DNA from 4 places in the Desulfotomaculum defluvii genome. Region 2 is predicted to be linked to each of the others. Evidence: riboswitches for the same ligand, from Rfam matches in the RefSeq annotation. Region 2 holds a riboswitch; each other region holds the start of a gene.

What was found. A riboswitch is a leader RNA that binds a small molecule or an ion and turns the genes downstream of it on or off. The one in region 2 is predicted to bind cyclic di-AMP.
Region 1: it holds a riboswitch for cyclic di-AMP, as region 2 does, so the genes downstream of both, ACYQ03_RS05475 (cell wall hydrolase) here and eam (glutamate 2,3-aminomutase) in region 2, are expected to answer to the same signal.
Region 3: it holds a riboswitch for cyclic di-AMP, as region 2 does, so the genes downstream of both, ACYQ03_RS05740 (C40 family peptidase) here and eam (glutamate 2,3-aminomutase) in region 2, are expected to answer to the same signal.
Region 4: it holds a riboswitch for cyclic di-AMP, as region 2 does, so the genes downstream of both, ACYQ03_RS00485 (cell wall hydrolase) here and eam (glutamate 2,3-aminomutase) in region 2, are expected to answer to the same signal.

What each region holds. Positions count from the first base shown of each region.
Region 1 covers NZ_BAAHYV010000006.1:576,869-580,664, forward strand. The annotation lists gene ACYQ03_RS05470 (endonuclease/exonuclease/phosphatase family protein) at 1-723, shown strand, start outside; gene ACYQ03_RS05475 (cell wall hydrolase) at 785-1,618, opposite strand; cyclic di-AMP (ydaO/yuaA leader) riboswitch at 1,626-1,777, opposite strand; gene ACYQ03_RS05480 (L-lactate dehydrogenase) at 1,909-2,856, shown strand; tRNA gene ACYQ03_RS05485 (tRNA-Arg) at 3,099-3,173, shown strand; gene ACYQ03_RS05490 (nucleoid-associated protein) at 3,630-3,796, shown strand, end outside.
Region 2 covers NZ_BAAHYV010000007.1:531,175-534,970, reverse strand. The annotation lists gene eam (glutamate 2,3-aminomutase) at 1-1,185, opposite strand, end outside; cyclic di-AMP (ydaO/yuaA leader) riboswitch at 1,191-1,328, opposite strand; gene ACYQ03_RS09680 (GntR family transcriptional regulator) at 1,429-2,040, opposite strand; gene hydE ([FeFe] hydrogenase H-cluster radical SAM maturase HydE) at 2,185-3,246, opposite strand; gene hydF ([FeFe] hydrogenase H-cluster maturation GTPase HydF) at 3,264-3,796, opposite strand, start outside.
Region 3 covers NZ_BAAHYV010000006.1:626,985-630,780, reverse strand. The annotation lists gene ACYQ03_RS05745 (S-layer homology domain-containing protein) at 1-976, shown strand, start outside; gene ACYQ03_RS05740 (C40 family peptidase) at 1,133-1,786, opposite strand; cyclic di-AMP (ydaO/yuaA leader) riboswitch at 1,792-1,919, opposite strand; gene ACYQ03_RS05735 (zinc dependent phospholipase C family protein) at 2,106-2,810, shown strand; gene ACYQ03_RS05730 (sodium-dependent transporter) at 2,833-3,796, opposite strand, start outside.
Region 4 covers NZ_BAAHYV010000001.1:101,731-105,526, forward strand. The annotation lists gene ACYQ03_RS00475 (DUF4118 domain-containing protein) at 1-24, opposite strand, end outside; gene ACYQ03_RS00480 (hypothetical protein) at 392-952, opposite strand; cyclic di-AMP (ydaO/yuaA leader) riboswitch at 1,178-1,330, shown strand; gene ACYQ03_RS00485 (cell wall hydrolase) at 1,332-2,102, shown strand; gene ACYQ03_RS00490 (iron reductase) at 2,309-2,686, shown strand; gene truA (tRNA pseudouridine(38-40) synthase TruA) at 2,690-3,427, opposite strand; gene ACYQ03_RS00500 (GMC family oxidoreductase N-terminal domain-containing protein) at 3,454-3,796, opposite strand, start outside.

The DNA.
Region 1 (3,796 bases), on a different contig from region 2:
TTGGTCGTTAGCTATAATATACGTCATGCCCAGGGGGTGAATGGAACAGTTGATATTCACCGAATTGCCAAAACCTTGGCTTATACAGGAGGACAGCTGATCGGTTTGCAAGAAGTGGATAAACATATGCCGCGCAGCCATTTTATGCATCAGGCAAAGGTACTGGGGCAACTATTAAGGAAACACTGGGTTTATGGACCCAATTTAAACTGGGGGGTTGCCCAGTACGGAAATGCCATTCTTTCTCATTGGCCAGTTCTCATGTACAGGCAGTATATGTTGCCTTGTAAAGGGGAACAAAGGGGTTTGCTAGAAGCAATTATTAATTTAAAACATAGAAAGATATGCATTTTTTGTACTCACCTAGGTTTAAATCGCGAAGAGCGGTTAGATCAGGTGAGGGAGATTTTAGATATCATTCAAAAATGTCCATATCCCCATATTTTAGTGGGGGATTTTAATAATGATCCTACATCTGAAGAGTACCTTTTACTTACCACTGTTCTAAGAGATGCTTCTGGGATGGAGGGGCTGAAAAAAACCTATCCTTCTCAAGATCCAAAGGAACAAATCGATTACATTTTTGTGTCTTCTGAATGGAGCGTTTTATCAGTAAAGGTTTTTCAAACGCTGGCCTCAGATCATTTGCCCTTAGAAGCAGCTCTTACATTACCTATGGAAAATGCGGAAACATATAAAAATATTCACTTTATGCAGAAATAAACACGCACTGGCAGAGTCAGTGCGTGTTGTAATTCTATTCATTTTAGTATTTTAATTGCTACTATTTAGCCATTGCATAAACCATTTTGCCATAATTAGCAGATACAGGTAGGGAAAGAAGGAAGGAATTGGTGGCTGAGCGATCAAAGAAATACAATGCACCGTTAGTAGGATCACTACCCTGTAATGCAGCTTGAGCAGCCTTTATGGCATTAGATGTGGCAGGTTTATTTATCCAATTGTTTCTAACTGGAGAGAATTGGTTTGGGGCATAGATTACGTCGCGAATAGTATTGGGAAAAATTGAACTTTGCACTCTGTTTATAACAACTGCTGCTACGCCGATCTGGGCTTCCAGTGGCTCTCCTCCTGCTTCAGCAGTGACAAGACGCGCTAATAGATCCAGATCTTGATCAGTGTAGGAAATAACTGGCCTTTGAGCACTGCGACTTACGGTAGCAGCCAGAGGTGTGTTACTCCTGGTATTTGCCCCGGGAATAGAAAGTTGATACCCAGGGTGTATAAGAGAATTACTAAGGCCATTGGCCTGCATTAACGAGGCTAAGCTTATACCAAATTTTTGGGCAATGGCATAAAGACTGTCACCAGCTTTTACAGTATAGCTCGTCCCAGTAGGTTTTGCCGGAGAGCTAGGGGCAACGACTGAGGTCTTATCACTTGGTATGGAGAGAACATATCCAGGGTCAAGGATATCGCTGGAAAGACCATTGGCAGACTTGATTTGGTCAACGCTAATGCCTACTTTTTCACTAATCGAATTAAGAGAGTCACCAGGTACTACTGTATACTGATAAGCTAAGGCTGTGGATGGCATGAGCAAAGCTAATAGGCCTATAGCTACAAGGCCCCGTTTAAAGCGGTCAGAAAACTTCATATGTACTTTTTGCCCTCCTTTGGCCTTCGAGGTTAGTTGACGGGTTCGGGTTGAGGGCACCCTACCGCATTTTTAAACACCTCCATAAAAATTGCGGATTCACCCCATAGATTTTATCCCCCGTACTCCGGAATATCGGAGATTCGGCCTAGTTAAATTTGTTACAAACTATTGTACATGTTTTCCAAGATTACGTCTATCCACAAAATTTGGAAAATAAAAGGGACATAGGTATTTACTTACTGGAGATACTAAACTACACGTAATAAGAATTTATCCAGAGGTGAATAATGGTGAAATTAAGTAAGGGAGCTAAAATAGCAATCATTGGTGCTGGGCTTGTAGGGTCATCTGCAGCATTTTCTATCATGTCCAGTGGGCTTGCCAGTGACCTTGTGTTGGTTGATATCAATCGAGCAAAGGCAGAGGGAGAGGCAATGGATCTAGGGGATGCTGCTGCCTTTATTAAGCCGACGAATGTATATGCAGGTTCTTTTGAAGATTGTCAGGATTCAAATATTATTGTATTTACAGCCGGAGCTAATCAAAAACCTGGTGAAACTCGATTGGATTTAGTACACAAGAATGTCAATATCTTAAAGGAAAGTTTGCCTCAGCTATTAAAATATTGTCCTAACGCCATTTATTTAATTGTGGCTAATCCGGTTGATGTTTTAACCTATGTAGCCTTAAAAATATCTGGTCTACCTTTTAACCAAATATTTGGCTCAGGTACAGTTTTAGATACCTCAAGATTTAGGGCAGAAGTGGCAGATTATTGTAATGTGGATCCGAGAAATGTTCATGCTTATATTGTCGGTGAGCATGGAGATTCGGAAGTACCCATATGGAGTACAGCTGATGTGGCAGGAATCCCATTAGAGCAATTTTCTAAGCTACGGGGTTTGAAGCCTATCTGTAGGAATGAAATAGCTAGGCGGGTGAGTACCGCAGCCTATGAGATTATTCAACGAAAGGGGGCCACTTATTATGCCATAGCGGTATCCATTAAAAGGATTTGTGAAACAATTTTAAGGGATGAAAATTCAATCTTAACGGTATCGGGGATGGTAAATGATGTCTATGGAATTCAAGATTGCTGTCTCAGTTTGCCTTCAATTGTAAGTGGTTTCGGGCGGGAAAAGGTACTTACCATAAGTATGACAGAGGAAGAGGAAGCAGCCTTAAGGAATTCTGCACAGGTACTAAAAGAAGTCATTAAACAGGCAGGTTTTTAATCTAACAGCATACCCGTTGCTAATTGCAGCGGGTAACTTTGATTTTATATGTATCTTTGGCACAGTGTTGTAATGTCTCCTATCAGTGTTTTATGCGCTGTTTATGGGTAGTTTTAATGAATTTATAACATGATCTTGAACAAACCGTAAAGTTATGATATTATTTAAAAGTTGTTGCTGATAATCATTTGCACTTGCAAAAAAACTTATAGTTGTTATAATATAAAAGCGTAATTGTTTATGCGCCTGTAGCTCAGGGGATAGAGCGCCGGCCTCCGGAGCCGGGTGCACAGGTTCGATTCCTGTCAGGCGCACCAATAAAGGTTTAATAAAAAAACCTGCAACCCTTGGAATATCTAGGTTTGCAGGTTTTTTGTATTTCAGGAGTGGAGCAAATTTTTATTAAAAGATGGCCCGAAATAGCCCTAATATTCCCTAAGTGTCAGACCAAACGTCAGACTAAACATTGGTTCTAAACATCAAGTTTTATAAGGTAGAAGAAATGTTGGTAAGCCGTTTTGCCTTTCCGTCTGGTAGATTATAAAGGTTTTTAAGAATAACATATTTGAAAACTTTCCCGGGTTACTGCCCGGGATTTTATTTTTTAAGAATGTACTATTTAGGTGCAATGGAAATGAGAATACCTAAGAGCCCTCCTTACCCATCCCAATAATATTTATCAAATAACCACAATTCCGAACTATCTGAAAAAGGATTTTATCTTGAGACGTTGAATCCACCTTTGTAAGAATGTTAAAGGTGGTTGTAGGTATATGAATATAAGAGATTGTGATAACATCACGATAAAGAAAGTAATAGTTCATGTCATTGACAGGCAAAATTCCGTCGCTGCGGAAAAAAGCCAAAGTGACATTGATGTTGCTTCATTGGAAGCTAAAGTAAGAGACTTTATTGAGAATCATATTCGTACGTCTATCAC
Region 2 (3,796 bases):
GTATTGGGGTAATATAGGTGTTTTCCCATAACCGTTCGGTGCATTAATAATGTAGGTGGGTACAGCAAGTCCAGACGTATATCCTCTCAGTTGCTCCATAATATTAATTCCATCATTAACACCTGTAATAAAATGTCTCGTTCCCTTTACTGCCTTTGCATGAAAAATATAGTAGGGACGAACTCGAATAGTTAATAGACTCTGGTTTAACCTTTTCATAATATCAGGTTGATTATTAATATTTTTAAGTAGAACAGCTTGGTTGCCTAGGACGACACCAGCTTTTACAAGCATATCACAGGCTTTTTTGGCCTCAGGTGTAATTTCCAACGGATGATTAAACTGTGTGTTAATATAAATAGGTGGATGATTTTCTAATATTGTACATAGTTCTGGGGTAATTCTTTGTGGCATTGTGACAGGGGTTCTCGTTCCGATTCGTTTTATCTCTACATGGGGAATATTATCCAATTCTGTTAGCAGCCAATCTATTTGCTTGTTTGATAATAATAAAGCATCTCCGCCTGTTATTAATACATCCCTTATTTCAGGATTTTCTCTGATGTACTGTAGTGCCCCTTCTAACACTCTGCGTGATTTATGAACATCGATTTCCCCGATATTTCTGCGTCTTTGACAGTGTCTACAGTACATAGCACATTGATTAGTTACATTAATAATCAGGCGATCCGGGTACCGCCTAGTTACCCCTTGGACAGGTGAAGTAAATTCTTCTCCCATAGGGTCTTCAACACCATAGCGATCCTTTATTTCTTCTATACTTGGTATAGCTTGCAACCATACAGGGCCACCGGACCCACTCACCATTGCCAAAGCCATATAATAGGGAGAAACAGCCCAACGGTACTGATGCCCAACTTTTTCAATGGCGTTTTTTTCTTCGGCAGATAGATCAACTAACTGACCTAGCACTTCAACATCTTTAATGCGGTTGGCCATTTGCCAACGCCAGTCCATCCATTGCTGCTCATCTGCTTGAAAAAACCTTAGGAGAACCTCTTTTGCTTGGTTGTACTGATCTTGAATTTCTAAGCCATTAGGGATTTGAGCCATTTTCTTTAGATAACTTGAAATGCTGGATCTTAGCTCCTTTGCTCTTTTAAGTGAAATTTTTCTTTTTTCTTGGTCTGCCTTAAATTCTTTTGCCTTCAAATTAACAGACATGAAAAACCCCCTTTCTTTAGAGCTTACGAAGTTAGCTGAAGGGTTCGGGTCGAAAGGTTAAAACCCTACTGATAGATATCAGATTCACCCCTAAAATCGGTTCCTCCGCTCCTAAATAATATAGGATTAAGCTTGTTTGCAACCTAAATTTTGTAAGTTGTCACAACTTATTTTACCATATAAGTTGCCTCTAAGGCAATAAAAATAAAGGTGCTCCTACTGGATCACCTTTTTAAGAACTGATTATAATCTAATTAAACCTTCACTGGGGGAAGGATCTAAGTGCCCATATACAGTAATAATATCCCCTGCTAAAATCTGACTATCCGAGGCTGGATTAAATATATCCTCCTGTCCCTTCCTTACAATTGCCAATACCTTACTTTCTTTAAGGCTACTTTCAGCCAGTGTTTTACCAACCAAAATAGAATCTGTTGAAACCTTCCAATCTTCTATTTTATTTAACCTACTTTCCAAATGGTAGGTGTGCTGTAACAAATCCTCTAATAGTTTAGAAATCTCATTATTAATTCGATCTCTTTCTTTTATTAACTCATGTAGTTTCTCGTGGATACTATTCAAAACCATGCGCTGATCAAAATTATCTAGGTATTTTTGAGCCTCTGTAGCAGACCTTACCACCACTCCAATACCTGGTGCAACATCAACTATTCCCACTTCTTGCAATAGAGATAGGGCACGTCGAATGGTTTCTGGTGATACACTATATTTTCCTGCTAAGGTAGATCGACCAAATATCTTTTGCCCTTCATGATATTCTCCCCGGACAATTCTTTGGGCTATATCTACAGCAATGGTAAGATACCTTGCTAGGTGTAAGTCCTGATTTGTCACTATCAGTTCCCCCAAATATATATATTATTAGGTACATATTATAACCCCATAGAGAAAAAAGCAAAAGTCTTTTAGGCCTAACTAAATAATAATTCCACAAAAACTGCAAGAATACTGCAATCCTTGTGGAACTAAAATTTACTGTTAACAAGTCTTAAATTTATCCTTCGGGCTATCGCCCCGCCCTGTACTAACACTTCTTCCTACTTCTTTTATTAAAGAAGTAATCTTTGCATGGGACTCAGTGGGTTTTTCTCTACTGCCGGCTTTATCCGGATATATTTGATATTTCTCCCGGTAACTTACCGGGGATAAGTTCGGCATAATAACATTTGCTCCACTGGCAAGGGCCAGTTTGCGTCCCTCAGGGTGTAAGGTTCCCACTGCAGTAGTGGCAGGCAAATGGGTTTGGGGAAGTACCAGTCGAGTCACCGCAAGGGTTTTTAAGGTTAAGCTAAGATCCCCAGGACTGTTGTTCCCAAGGGGTGTTTGATGATGCGGTATGAAGGGTCCAATACCTGCCATTTCTACATCTAAATCCCTTAATAAAAGAATATCCTCTACCAGTGTTTCTATTGTTTGGCCAGGCAATCCCACAATATTACCAGAACCTACTTGATAACCTAATTCCTTTAGCCACTGAATCCCTTTAATTCTTTCCTTTAGGGTAGTTTCAGGACGAAGCTGGGAAAACAAAATTGGATCGGCGGTTTCATGTTTTAGTAAGTAGCGATCCGCACCCGCTTCTTTCATAAGGGTATAATCTTCCCAGGTACGTTCTCCCACACAGGCTGTAATGGCAAAACCACCTACCTTCTTAACCTGTCTGATAATCTCTGCCAGTTCTTGACCACTATAATGAAGATCTTCGCCGGATTGCAAAACAATGGTACCATAGCCCAGTTCCGCAGCATATTTGGCTGTTTCAATAATTTCTTCTATGGGTATGCGATATCTTTGAATTTGCTTATTACTTCTCCTTAGACCACAATAGAAACAATCATTACGACAAAAATTAGAAAATTCTATAATTCCTCTAAGATGCACCTCATTACCTAAATATTTCTGTCTTACTTGATCAGCCAGTTGAAACAGCTTATTTTCCTCTTCTCCTGGCAGTGCACTTAATAGATCAATAATTTGCTGCTTCGTTATTTCATTTCCTGTGGCCGCTCTGGCCAAGGCCGCGGCAAATTTTTCCCCCAAGGCAGGTCCCCCTTCGGTTATGAATTTTGGTTAACTAACATTTCTTGAATACTTGGAAAGGGTGATAAAGTCCGGTTTAAAATTCCCGTTACAAAGGCAATACAAACTCCATAATTGACAATGGGAACACCTGCCTGCTGTACCTGCATTATCCGCGATAACATCTCCCTGCGATTGATCATACAGGCCCCACAGTGAACCACTAATTTATACTCAGTTAAATTCTCTGGAAATCTGTGTCCACTACTCCAGTTAAACTCCAGATCTCCTCCGACGATTTGAGATAGCCAACGAGGTATTTTTACTGTGCCGATATCATCCCCCATACGATGGTGAGTGCACGCTTCGGAAATTAGCACCTTATCACCAGGCTTTAATTTACTGATCGCTTTGGCCCCTGCTACCAGTGTCTCTAAGTCACCTTTGTACCTTGCGAAGAGTATAGAAAAAGACGTTAATAAAATATCCTCCGGGGTATCTTTAGCGACTTCCCTAAAGGCTTGAGAATCAGTAATTACCATTTTGGGTCTTTTGTTTAATGTGGCAATAC
Region 3 (3,796 bases), on a different contig from region 2:
ATTATCTAAATGGATTGGCAATAAACCAGCCACTCGCATAGAAGTAGCCATGTGGTTAAGCCGCGCTTCCGGTGATGAGAATGTCTCTCTTAATGAGCTACTTGCCTTTGCTAAGGATGCTAACCAACTAAACAAAGACGAATTATATTATGCCGCTGCCATGTATAACAAAGGCATTATGAAAGGTACCCCCGATGGCTACCTAAATCCCTTTAAGCCCATTTCCAGAGGTGAGTTCGCGGTTATGGTCAGTCGTTTTATTGACGTCTCTGATCTAGACGATGTCACTGATGAAGAAGAACAAACTAAGGACTACATTGATAAGTTAACCCCTGCCCATAATGCTAAGATTGATGTTGATACCAAAGAGTTCACCATTAACTTTGAAGAAGATATGGACTATGCAGATGGCAAAGACCTCGAGGATTTAGCTGATGCAGTGAACATTTATGAGTATAGTAATGGTAGATGGGTTGATGCTGATCTAGAATACGCCGTTGTCTTCACCAAAAATGAGGACGAACTGGTGGTTAAATTGGATGACAATGAGGAACTTGATGCCAACACTAGGTATTGTATTACCTTTAATAGCGGTATTCTTGTAGAAGCTGATGAAGATGACAATACCTTCGATGGAATTAAAAAAGGAGAATGGTCCTTTATCTCCGAGGCTGTTGAATTAGATGTAGATGAGGTATCAGCATCCAATGATACCACAGTTGTTATTAAATTTAACCAGACAATTAATAAGGGTACTGATTTCTCCACCAATGGTGACGGAATTCATGTAATGGATGGGAATACCGAACTGGATATTGATGCTGCCAGTATCAGCGGCAGTAAGTTAACCCTTACCCTGGACAATGATGACAGCTTAGAAGATGGTGAAGAATACACTGTCTGGTTTGAAGAAGATATCGTTAAGGGCTTCGAAATTGAGGAAGATGACGCCATAGAATTTACTTTTGAAGATTAAACTGACAAAGGCACCCTGTGGGGTGCCTTTTCGTTTCGACTGGCCATGGTTCATGGCACACTCTTACCAAGGTTCTCTTATAACTGAAGGCTGGTGGCTGAAAACTAAATTTACCATAAAAAAGCCCCGGATCACCACATCCAGGGCTTTTCCTATTTACTTTAATATTCTGTTGGCACCGCGATACTTGGGAGACCAGTATTTATCGGACAAAGAATCGATACGAATACCGCGGGAGGAAGATGCATGAATAAATTGACTGTTCCCTATATAAATACCAGAATGGTTAATCCCATACCCACCAGTATTAAAGAACACTAGATCACCAGGACGTAAATTACCTTTACTAATGGCCATACCTGCATTATATTGACCTGCAGCGGTATGAACTAAATCAAAACCGAAGTTTTTAAAGACATAACGTACATAACCCGAGCAATCAAAGCCTGCAGGGCTTTCTCCACCAGAACGGTATCCTACACCGATATACTGCTTGGCATAATCCAAAACAGCTATGGCACGGTCTACAACACCCCTAGAAGAAGTCTGGGATTCTTCTGTGCGAGGTCTCACTGCTTGATTAGTTGATGGATCAGGGACCTCTAAGACCTGACCAATTTGTAAATTATCACTACTCAATTTATTCAGTTGTTTAACGTTCTCCACCGATGTTCCGTTACGATTAGCTATGGTCCACAAGGTATCACCCTTTTGTACAGTCACCTGGGCTGCATCTGCAGCACCAGTCCAGACCACTGTGGCCAGGCACACAGAGGCGGCCAGAACTACCATCTTTTTAAGCAACGACAATGATGTTATCCCCACTTTCTACGCCTACGGAGTTAGCTGACGGATTCGGGTAGAAAGTTCACCCGCTACCAAAGGTAGTTCACCCCACTAGAACGGTTCCCCCGTTTTCAATGAAATTAGGCGTTTTTCATATTTTATTAACAAATTCGGCGAATGTTTCCAGTTTCCTGCCAAAAGTTAATACTTTTTTGTCAAAATGACTGATTGAGTCTTAAGTCCCGCCTACTGTTCACCACTATTTTCATATTTTACCTTAAGAATGGAAATAATGTTTTTGAGCATTTATATTATTCATTAACTTTAATCAGGTGAACACTTTATGACTTTAACCCATGCCACCTGGAATTGTGCCAAGGTCATGCTATCCTTAACCTTACCTTTTCAGGTCATTATAAAAACAGATAGGCCACGCAATACCCATGATTTTTGCAATCAACAAGCCATTGAAATATTAAAGAAAGACGGCTTGAACAGTGAAGGACGATTGTTGCAATCCCATTTGGAGATATTAAACAGAGGATCCCAATGGAGTGATCAGGGCTTTAAAAATATTAGTCATTATTACATTCATGCCAAGAATACTGGGCTCTGGCATGGACCTGATGCTCCGACAGAATGTCAGTATTACTTTGAACGTGCTATTAGATATTGGCGATCCGGCTGCCCGGAAAAATCTATTTTTTATTTAGGTGCTGCCTGCCATATTTTGCAGGACTTGTGTGTGCCCCATCATGCCTGTGGTCTGGTACTTAGTGGTCATAAATTTTTTGAAGATTGGTCCCGGGAAAACTACCACGACTTTGTGGTTAGGTTAGAAGGCATTTATCACGTTTCAACCCATGCCTGTGGCTGGGTAAAGGAAAATGCCAGGATCTCCTCCCATTACCTACCCGAATTAGTTCAGCACAAGGGAAAAGTGCCAGTTGAAAGGGTTGCAGGGATTTTGCTGCAACGGGCTCAACGGGTCACCGCAGGATTTCTTGAATTTTATTTTCAAAGTATAAAAAAATCCTCACCTAGTTAAGGTGAGGATTTTGAGAAAAATACTATATTTTAATAAACCCTAAGCCATTTAGAATAATGATTACAATGGCTATGGGGGAAACATAGCGGATGGCAGAAAGGTAAAAACTTATGGTTGATCTATTATTTAGACTTCCAGAATTCGTGACTTCATCAAATACCGCCCTCCTAGTAAGTTTCCAGCCTGCAAAAATAGCAATGAACAAACCAGTAATAGGCATCATCAAATTATCAGTTAGATAGCCATAAAAATTAAATAAGTTCATGTTAAATATCTTTACATCGGCCAACAGACTATTGGAAAGGGTCGCCGTACCCCCAACCGTTGCCATGAGTAATCCTGTAAATATAGTTGCTGTTATTCTAGACCAACCTCTTTCTTCTGTTAGGTAAGCCACAGGGGAATTATAAAGAGAAATCATTGCGCCCATAGCAGCGATGGAGGCCAGAACAAAGAAAACAATTAAAAATAGCTGACCAAAGGGCATGGAGTTAAAAACCATTGGAATAGTAATAAAAAGTAAAGAAGGTCCCATAGCAGGACTAAATCCGAAGGCAAAAACTGCCGGAAAAATTGCCATGCCTGCCAGCACGGAAACAAGTGTATCTGCCAAAACAACCTTTATCCCAGTCCCTATCAAATTTTCACTTTTTCCAATATAGCTACCATAGGTGGTCATAACACCTAACCCAACAGAAAGCTTAAAAAAAGCTAAACCCATGGCTGCTAAAATAGTTACCTCGGTAATTTTCGAAAAATCAGGTCGAAATAAAAAAACTATCCCTTCGGCAGCACCAGGCAGAGTTAGGGCTCGTACTACACAAATAATTAATAAAATAAAGAGAATGGGTAATAGCGTCTTGGTTATTCGTTCGATACCATTTTTAACTCCGGCTAAAATGATAGCCCCAGTAACAAACAGCACAATCCACTGCCAGATTAAGGGCGGCCAAACACTGGTAATAAATCCTGAAAAGATCTGTTCG
Region 4 (3,796 bases), on a different contig from region 2:
GTCAACTCGTCTTTCCTTTAACATGCTACAGCCTCCGTATCATCATTTCTTATCCATTAAATATTTGTAAAGGAATGATTTTTATACAATAATAAACCATGTTATCAAAGAAATAAATCCAATAGAAGTCAACTTCATACCTTCATGTCCTCCATATTTACAAGGTGGTATACAAGAAAAAAGAGAGTCGCCAATTACTTATGTCTCCCCCCACAGTAGAAGGTTTTTATTATTTAACCTGTCTACCATAGGGGGAGCATATCATAAAGCGATACTCCCTTTCTTTATAGCTTTTAAATTTAAGCCTTTAGCTTGATCAAATAAACGACCCCAGTTGAAAACCGGAGCCTTTCATAAACATACTTGGAATCAACACTTGGGTGGTAAGTCATTACTTTTTTATTACTTCGACAATATTTGCTAGATCACATACTTCTGTGTGGGCATACCAAACCTTGTAATCATTAACAATAATGGTTAAATTATTTATATTTTTCTTACCCAAAATTTCTGCTGCCTTATCTTGGTCACTAAAGGCAAACCAGTATTTTCTTTCATCGTAAGTTAGCCTAGGAATATTCTTTATACTTTCCTCACTAACATCGAAGGTAAGACAATCTGGTAAAAATTCATCCTTTTCATCATGGTAAATTAGATTACCAGTTAGTTGAATTTTACCACTGAATTCAACCTCTGCAGGATAATCTTTGCTAGGATAATCCTTATTGTATGTAATAGCCTTTACTTTCAAACCAGCTACACTATCTCCTACTTTTGTCTTCAATGGATCAAAGACGTTGTTTATTGATGGATCAACAGTCTCAGAGGTCTGAGCAGCCTGTGGCTGGGGATCACCTTGGGTTTGAGAAATTACTTTATTCTCGTTATTCTGGCACCCCATAAGAGTCATGATTAAAAGCAGGCAAATAAATATTTTTTTAAATTTAAACATAGGAAACTCCTTTTTTATACATTTTTTAAATTATTATACGTAAAATCTTAGACATTTTTAAGGTATTCTAGTTTCCTCATAAAATTTTATTTAGTTTAACGACCACACCAAACAGGACTATTCAAAAGCCCTGTTTGGAGGTTACTGCACTAAAGAAACTGCTAATACTTACCATGGTATTTACCCCCTCAAATAATGGTTTTAGATACGAATTAATGTAAGTAATAAAAAATATGGCCGAAGTTTCTTTTTTTGGAACACGGGGGATCAAATTCTGGGGCGAGTCCTATTGATGGAGGTGGCTTATAGCAGATTCAGGATGGGGACCCTCAACCCAAGCCCGTCAACTAACCCCGCAGGCCAAAGGAGGGTGTATTATTTGTTTTTGCGTAGAATTTTGCTTTCTTTAACCTTATTCGGTTCCTTGGCCTTTGCCACTACCTTTGCTACAGCTGCCGAACATACCGTGGCTCAGGGTGATACCCTTTATCTCATCGCTCAACATTACGGTACCCAGGTAGATAAATTAAAATCAACTAATCAATTAAAAAGTGATATGCTTTATCCCGGCCAGAAGCTGCAAGTCCCCGACCAAACATATACAGTACAAAAGGGGGACAGCCTTTTTCTTATCGGAAAAAGATTGAACCTGCCCTACCAGGAGATTTTACGTGCAAACAAGCTGTCTAGCTCTACTACCATTTACCCTGGCCAGGTATTGAGGATACCCGTAGTCCAGGGAACAGTAAGTAGAGGTTCTTCAATTGACCGAGCTGGCACTAAATTCTCCGCCGGAGATTTGGACCTTCTGGCCCGCTTAATCACCGCTGAAGCAGACTCGGAATCTTATCTCACAAAGGTAGCTGTGGGTGCAGTGGTTTTAAATAGAGTAAAAAGTAACCTGTTCCCCAACAGCATAGCCAAAGTTGTTTACCAGGTAGAAAATGGTCATTATCAATTTGAACCAGTGTTAAACGGCTGGATCAATGTGAAGGCTTCACCGGATGCCATACGGGCGGCCAAAGAAGCCTTAAGCGGGGTAGACCCCACCAAAGGAGCCCTCTATTTCTTTGAGTCTTGGGTACCCAATAAATTTCTCCAAGCCCGTCCGGTAAGTATGGTGCGGGATAGTTTTACCTTTTCCTATTAACCAGAATTTAATATTTAAGGGAGTTTCTTCATCTGTAAGGAACTCCCTTATTTATCTGCTCTTGGTAGATCGAGCTTCCTTCAGGATAAAGGACTCCTATTTTTTAAAATACCGAATATATATATTATAAATAAGTTGTGGCCTCCAATTCGCAGTGTTGGCTGCCAAATAACCAAGGGTAAAACTAATAAAAGGAAGGGATAACTATGGGTGGAGTAATTGAGTTAACAGGTTGGCTTGGACTTATTTTATTAAGTGCTTGTTTAGCGAAGTTTTCTAGCAAGGGAAAAATAGACAACCAACTCATGTTATTTTTTAAGAAAAATCACAAATACTTCGGCTGGACTGCATTAACTGCATTATTCCTACATGGTACCCTAGCCACCACAAACCTCCTTATACCAGTTATGGGACAGAGTAACCGTTTGTCAATATTGGCAGAAACTAGTTGGGGCTATTTGCTTTGGTTGATGTTACTAGCCATCTGTATTGCTTCAGTTATGCTATCTTACAAAACTTTTCGACGTAGACATCTGCAAATGGTACTGATTTTAGGGGTTTTACTACTGATTCATATTGAATAAGCCTTAATAATCAATCTTCTCCAGGAACAGCCCACTTGCATCGGCAATGCCACCAGTTTGATTCCGTTCTTTTGCATCTAAGATTTTGAGTATATCTTCTGCATTGATTTTATCCAACCCAACTTCTATTAAGGATCCAACAATCTTTCTAACCATATTATAAAGGAATCCATTACCACACACTCTAATTTCAATTAAACCGGCATCTTCATCTAAATCAATAGAATATATTTCACGTACCATTGACTTCTTCTTAGACTTGGCATTGGAAAAGGCAGTAAAATCATGTACGCCAATAAAATATTGACCTGCTTTTTTCATGCGGATGGTATTCAGCTTTTTCTCGATATGCATACTATACTTTCGCATGAAAGGATTGGGGTATTCCTCGTTCCAGATCCTATATAAGTAGGTTTTACCCTTGGCATGATATCGGGCATGAAAGTTCTCAGGAACTATAGTTACCTCCCTAATGCTAATATCCCGGGGTAAATATCTATTTAAATAGTTTTTGACCTCAGATTCCGACAGATTCTCATTGATTTTAAAATTGGCAATTTGTGCAAGGGCATGTACACCAGCATCAGTTCTGCTACAGCCAGTAATCTCGATTTCTCTGCCCACCATCTCCGCTAATACACTTTCTATTTTCCCCTGAATTGTATTTTCTCCATTCTTGAGCCTTTGCCAGCCCTTATAACGTCCACCATCATATTGAATTAGCATTTTATAATTGTTCATTGTTTCTCCTTATCTGTTATCTAGGGTCAGACATCTGTTTTGATTAAATGTTTGGATAACCTCCTGGCCAGTGATAGTAAAGTAAAGGTAGGAGGTAAGCCCCACTCTGTTGGAATGACGGAGCAATCACATACATAGAGGTTTTTGTACTCTGTTTGCAGGTTTGAGTCAACCACCTCACCAATCCTTACTGACCCACCGGGATGGGCAGCAGTCCAAGCACTACGAAAAATTCTCTTTGCTCCAGCATGCTCAATAATTCTCTTAGCAACTAAATTCCCCTTAGACATTTTGTTTTGATCTTCCCTGGTAAATTTCTTAGAGAAGCCCTCTTTACTATTGATATTACCACCTATACTGTCTCTAATT